Regions from separate parts of the Oceanimonas sp. AH20CE76 genome, predicted to be linked through region 1. Evidence: predicted binding sites of a transcription regulator. Region 1 holds the regulator's gene; the other holds the start of a gene.
What was found. The regulator NrdR, encoded in region 1, represses ribonucleotide reductase genes. The targets are predictions, from matches to a motif close to CACNNTATANNGTG.

Region 1 (3,412 bases):
GTCAAAGAGCTGTTTGGCGCCACCTGGGCTAACGTTCAGCCGCACTCCGGCTCTCAGGCCAACTCCGCTGTTTTTCTGGCGCTGGTCAAGCCCGGCGATACCGTGATGGGCATGAACCTGGCTCACGGTGGTCACCTGACTCACGGCTCTCCCGCCAACTTTTCCGGCAAGCTGTATAACATCATTCCCTACGGCATTAACGAGCAGGGCGTGATCGATTATGAAGAAATGGAGCGCCTGGCGGTTGAGCACAAGCCGAAGATGATCATCGGCGGCTTCTCTGCCTTCTCCGGCATTGTAGACTGGGCCCGCATGCGCGAAATTGCCGACAAAGTGGGTGCCTGGTTTATGGTCGACATGGCTCACGTAGCCGGTCTGATTGCCGCCGGTGTTTACCCCAGCCCGCTGCCTCATGCTCATGTGGTGACCTCTACCACCCACAAGACCCTGGCTGGTCCTCGTGGCGGTATTATTCTGTCTGCCGCCAACAACGAAGAGCTGGAAAAGAAACTGAACTCTGCTGTCTTCCCCGGTGGTCAGGGCGGCCCCCTGATGCACGTGATTGCTGCCAAGGCCGTGGCCTTTAAAGAAGCGCTGGAACCCGAGTTCAAGGAATATCAGGCGCAGGTAGTGAAAAACGCCCAGGCCATGGCCGACGAGTTCCAGAAGCGTGGTTTCAAGGTGGTATCCGGCGGCACTCACAACCACCTGTTCCTGCTGGATCTGATCGACAAGGACATCACCGGTAAGGAAGCCGATGCCGCTCTGGGCCGCGCCTTTATTACCGTAAACAAGAACGCCGTGCCCAATGATCCGCGTTCTCCGTTTGTGACCTCCGGCATTCGTATCGGTACTCCTGCCGTTACCCGCCGTGGCTTTAAAGAAGCCGACGTGCGCCAGCTGGCCGGCTGGATCTGCGATGTGCTGAGCAACATCAACGACGACGCCACCATCGCCAGCGTAAAAGAGCAGGTGCTGGACATCTGCCGTCGCCACCCGGTTTACGCGTAACACGCACCGGGATTAGGGACTAAACCCAGGGAGTGGGGAATAGTGAATAGGGAGTAGCAACTCCCCCACTATTCCCCATTCCCGCTTCACAATTCCCTGCTCCCCATTCCCTTCCTTCACAATTCCCCGCTTTTAAAACATCCCCCGCTTCTTTACACTAACAGCCGATTAACAGGCCCTGCGGAGGCTTTATGCACTGCCCCTTTTGTAACGCAACTGAAACCAAGGTCATCGACTCCCGTCTGGTGGGCGATGGCTTGCAGGTGCGCCGGCGGCGGGAGTGCAATGCCTGCAGGGAGCGTTTCACCACCTTTGAAACCGCCGAGCTGGTAATGCCGCGCATTATTAAAAGCAGCGGCATTCGCGAACCCTTTAACGAAGACAAGCTGGAAGCCGGCATGCAGCGGGCGCTGGAAAAGCGTCCGGTGAGCACCGAGGCCATAGAGCAGTCGGTGAGTCGCATCAAGTCGCGGCTGCGGGCTACCGGTGAGCGAGAAGTAAAATCGGAGCTGGTGGGCAACCTGGTGATGGACGAGCTTAAACAGCTCGACAAGGTGGCTTACATTCGTTTTGCATCCGTGTATCGTTGTTTTGAGGATCTGCGTCAGTTTGGCGAAGAAATAGCCCGCCTGGAGCAATAAGTGTTCACACCCCAAGATGCGCACTGGATGGCCAGAGCGCTTGAGCTGGCCCGTCGTGGCCGCTATACCACCAGCCCCAATCCGGCGGTGGGCTGCGTGATCGTGAAAGACGACCACATTGTCGGCGAAGGCTTTCATCAGCGCGCCGGCGGCCCCCATGCGGAAGTGTTTGCCCTGCGGGCCGCCGGTGGTGCTGCCCGAGGTGCCACTGCTTATGTGACCCTGGAGCCCTGCTCTCATTATGGCCGCACGCCTCCCTGTGCTCAGGGCCTTATTGACGCCGGTGTGGCCCGGGTGGTGGCCGCCATGGTGGATCCCAACCCCCAGGTGGCGGGCCGGGGCCTGGCTATGCTGCGCGAGGCGGGCATAGCAGCCGAAGCCGGCCTGATGACCCAGGAAGCGGAAGCGGTGAATGTAGGCTTTTTGCACCGCATGCGCACACGCCGGCCCTTTGTCACCTTAAAGCTTGCCGCCAGCCTGGATGGTCGCACCGCACTGGCCAATGGTGAAAGCAAATGGATCACCGGCCCCGCTGCCCGCCGCGATGTGCAGCGCCACCGGGCGCAAAGCTGCGCCATTCTTTCCGGTGCCGATACCGTATTAATGGACAATGCCGCGCTGAATGTGCGCTGGCAGGAGCTGCCCGGCTCACTGCAGCAACACTACCCCGAAGCTGAGCTGCGCCAGCCGCTGCGCATCATTATTGATACGCAAAACCGCTTGCATGCCGGCCTGCGCCTGTTTGCTCAGCCCGGCCCCATCTTGCTGCTGCGGAGCAAGGTCACCGGTGGTTTTAGCGAGCAAGTAGAAGAATGCCTGCTGCCGTTAAGCGATCATGGCAAGCTGGATCTGGCGTTGCTGCTGGACGAGCTGGGCCGGCGACAGCTGAACCATCTGTGGGTAGAGGCGGGGGCCACGCTTGGGGGCGCGCTGTTTGCGGCCGGACTGGTGAATGAGCTGATTTTGTATCAGGCCCCCATGCTGATGGGCAACCCGGCCCGGGGCCTGCTGGCGCTGCCGGAATTTACCGTCATGAGTCAGCCGCCTCGGCTGGCATGGCAGGACAGCCGCTTTGTGGGTGACGATCTTAAACTGACTGCAAGAGTAACCGACTGATGTTTACCGGTATTGTTGAAGCCACCGGCACCCTGGCCGCCATTGAGCGAAAGAGTGCCTCCTCGGTGATCCGCATTCATTGTCCGGCGTTGGATTTATCTGATGTGGCACTGGGTGATTCCATTGCCACCAACGGCGTGTGCCTCACCGTGACCGAGCTTGGCAAAGATTATTATTGCGCTGATGTTTCGGCAGAAACCATTGCCCGCACCGGCTTTGCCGATTACCAGACGGGGCAGGCGGTCAATCTGGAAAAAGCCCTGTTGCCCACCACCCGCCTGGGCGGCCATCTGGTGTCGGGTCATGTGGATGGCGTGGGACGGATCACCAAAAAAGCCAGGGTAGGATTTGCCATTGAGCTGTGGGTTGACGCACCCGAGGCGCTGGCCCGCTATATTGCCGAAAAAGGCTCCATCACGGTAGATGGCATCAGCCTCACAGTAAATGCGGTATCAGGCGCGGCCTTTAAATTGACGCTGGTACCCCATACATTAAACAACACCACGCTGAATGACTGGCAGGTTGGCCGCAGTGTTAACCTGGAAGTAGATTTGATTGCCCGCTATCTGGAGCGCCTGCTGAGTGCCGATGCGCCGCCAGCGTCCGGCGGGCTGACGCTGGCGACTCTGGCCGCCAGCGGATTT
Region 2 (3,412 bases), 1.1 Mb from region 1:
CTTGTCGATGGCACCCAGGTTAAAGGCTGACAGGGTACAGAGGGCAATTTCACCCTCTTCGTCGTTGATGTCGGTGAGCGGCTTGGTGGGCAGCGCAATTTCCAGACACAGGTTGCTCTGACGTACCGGTGCCACGGCAGGATCGAACGGGCTGTGGGTATTACAGTGATCCACGTTTTGTATGTAGATACGACCGGTGCCGGCACGCTCCTGCATCATCAGCGAAAACAGCTCAATGGCCTTGACGGTACGTTTGCGAATGCTGTCATCGGCTTCATATTTAACATAGAGCTGTTCAAATTTTGCCTGATCTTCAAAGAAGGCATCATACAGGCCGGGCACGTCAGACGGGCTGAACAGGGTGATATCACCGCCCTTGATCAGGCGCTGATACATCAGGCGGTTAATCTGCACGCCATAGTCCATGTGCCGTACGCGGTTTTCTTCCACGCCGCGGTTGTTTTTCAGTACCAGCAGCGATTCCACTTCCAGGTGCCACATGGGGTAGAACAAAGTCGCGGCACCACCGCGCACACCGCCCTGAGAGCAGCATTTAACCGCAGTCTGAAAGTGCTTGTAGAAGGGAATGCAGCCGGTATGAAAAGCCTCACCACCACGAATGGGGCTGCCCAGGGCGCGAATACGACCGGCGTTGATGCCGATGCCGGCACGCTGGGACACATAACGCACTATGGCACCGGAAGTGGCGTTGATGGAGTCGAGGCTGTCACCGCACTCGATCAGCACGCAGGAGCTGAACTGGCGGGTAGGGGTGCGCACCCCGGACATAATGGGCGTGGGCAGAGAAATCTTGAAGGTGGACACGGCATCATAGAAGCGGGTCACATAGTCCAGCCTGGTCTCTTTCGGGTATTTGGAGAACAGGCAGGCGGCCACCAGCATGTACAGGAACTGGGGGCTTTCATAGATATCGCCGGTTACCCGGTTCTGTACCAGGTATTTGCCTTCCAGCTGCTTGATGGCGGCATAGGAGAAGTTCATGTCCCGATCGTGATGCAGGCGATCGTTCAGGGTTTCCAGCTCGGCCCGGCTGTAGTCTGCCAGAATATGCTGGTCGTATTTTCCCATTTCGGTCAGGCGCACCACATGATCGTAAAAGTGGGGCGGCTCAAAACGGCCATAAGCCTTCTTGCGCAGATGGAACATGGCCAGGCGGGCCGCCAGATACTGGTAATCGGGAGTCTGCTCGGAGATCAGATCGGCTGCCGCTTTGATGATGGTTTCATGAATGTCTTCGGTGCGAATACCATCGTAAAACTGAATATGAGAGCGCAGCTCCACCTGAGAAACAGAAACATTATCGAGGCCTTCGGCAGCCCAGGTGATCACTCTATGGATCTTGTCCAGATCAATAGGCTCCTTGTTGCCGTCGCGTTTGGTAACCAGCAAATGTTTGTTCATAAGGTGAACCTTCTCCCGGTGATGTTGTGGCGCAATTTTTCGTGCCGGCAGGCCACACTATATAGTGTGGTTACCTGACCAGAAAAACACAACATATAGTTGTCGTCGTTGGAATGGGCACAATATAGTGGGTTGAGGCGGTATTCTCAACCCATGAAAAAGACCACTGCCTTGTGGATAATCTGTGGGCACAAGTCTTATGTGTGTGTTCACTAACTTCTGTGCCGTTGGCATTCTGGCGTTAGCAAAACAGTGGTCTTTTTATGGCCTGCAAAAAAACTTTTTTTAAATATTTGGCTTGCAAAAACAGCCCGTGTTGGGATCCGCAGGATCTTTCAGCAGCAGGCTACGAAGGCCGATTTTAACTCAGGAGTCAATGCCTGACAGCGCCCGATGTGACCGAACAAAAAGCAAGGCATTGAGAGCGGCAGCGTCTCGTTACACCGGTTTGATGGCGTGAACCATATAGTTTACGCCGGCGTCGGGGCTGAGTTTGAAATCGCCCAGCAGCGGCTGGTACACCACCCCCTGAATGTCCTTGACTACCAGGCCGGCGGCCTCAATAAAGCGGCACAGCTCGGCGGGGCGAATAAACTTGCGGTGATCATGGGTGCCCTTGGGTACCATTTTGAACAGGTTTTCTGCCGCCGCTATCATCAGCAGCCAGGCCTTGGGGTTGCGGTTGATGGTGGAAAACACCAGGTTGGCACCGGGTTTGGCCAGTTGCGCGCAGGCGGCCACCACTGAAGCGGGTTCGGGCACGTGTTCCAGCATTTCCATACAGGTAACCACATCAAACTGGCCGGGTTGCTCGCCCGCCATCTGCTCGGCGGTGGCCTGGCGATAGTTAACGCTGACGCCGCTTTCCAGCGCGTGCAGCCGGGCCACCGCCAGCGGCTCCTGCCCCATATCAACACCGGTCACTTCGGCCCCTTCCTGCGCCATGCTTTCGCTGAGAATGCCGCCACCACAGCCAATGTCGATCACCTGTTTGCCAAACAGGCCATCTGCCTTGTCGGCAATCCAGCCCAGGCGCAGGGGATTGATTTGATGCAGGGGCTTGAAGTCGCCGTCCAGATCCCACCAGCGGGACGCCATGGCCTCAAATTTTTCGATTTCCTGTTGATCTACATTCATGAGCTAGCTGCCTTACATGCCGAAGGTATTAAGGCCGCCATTATAACCAAGCAGCGGGCAGCCGCCAGCCGTGAAAAAGCCGGCGTCACGATGACGTGCTCCCGTCGGGCCGGAACTGTGCTAGAATGGCACGCTTTTTAAAGCCATATAATCAATAACCTGGGGACAAGGCTTGCTATGACCGATTTGGCCCGAGAAATCATGCCGATCAACATTGAGGAAGAGCTGAAACGCTCCTACCTCGATTACGCCATGAGCGTGATCGTGGGGCGTGCGCTTCCTGATGTTAGAGACGGCCTGAAGCCGGTGCATCGCCGCGTGCTGTTCGCTATGAACGAGCTCGGCAACGACTGGAACAAACCCTATAAAAAGTCGGCCCGTGTAGTGGGTGACGTAATAGGTAAATATCACCCCCACGGCGACATCGCGGTTTATGACACCATAGTGCGCATGGCTCAGGATTTTTCCATGCGTTATACCCTGGTCGACGGCCAGGGTAACTTCGGCTCGGTAGACGGCGACTCTGCTGCCGCCATGCGTTATACCGAAGTACGCATGGATAAAATTGCTCATGAGCTGCTGGCGGATCTCGATAAAGAGACCGTTGACTGGGTAGCCAACTACGACGGTACCGAAATGATTCCGGCGGTGATGCCCACCAAGGTGCCTAACCTGCTGGTGAACGGCTCTTCCGGTATTGCTGTGGGCATGGCCACCAATATTCCGCCCCATAACCTCAATGAAGTGGTGGATGGCTGCCTGGCACTGATTGACGATGAGCACATCAGCATTGATCAGCTGATTGAGCTGATCCCCGGTCCGGACTTTCCTACCGGCGGCATCATTAACGGCA

Region 2: the regulator NrdR is predicted to act here: its motif matches at 1,478-1,491, upstream of nrdA (class 1a ribonucleoside-diphosphate reductase subunit alpha).

What each region holds. Positions count from the first base shown of each region.
Region 1 covers NZ_CP155481.1:2,485,290-2,488,701, reverse strand. The annotation lists gene glyA (serine hydroxymethyltransferase) at 1-1,011, shown strand, start outside; gene nrdR (transcriptional regulator NrdR) at 1,203-1,652, shown strand; gene ribD (bifunctional diaminohydroxyphosphoribosylaminopyrimidine deaminase/5-amino-6-(5-phosphoribosylamino)uracil reductase RibD) at 1,653-2,768, shown strand; gene N2M06_RS12140 (riboflavin synthase) at 2,768-3,412, shown strand, end outside.
Region 2 covers NZ_CP155481.1:1,369,649-1,373,060, forward strand. The annotation lists gene nrdA (class 1a ribonucleoside-diphosphate reductase subunit alpha) at 1-1,422, opposite strand, end outside; gene ubiG (bifunctional 2-polyprenyl-6-hydroxyphenol methylase/3-demethylubiquinol 3-O-methyltransferase UbiG) at 1,861-2,559, opposite strand; gene gyrA (DNA topoisomerase (ATP-hydrolyzing) subunit A) at 2,737-3,412, shown strand, end outside.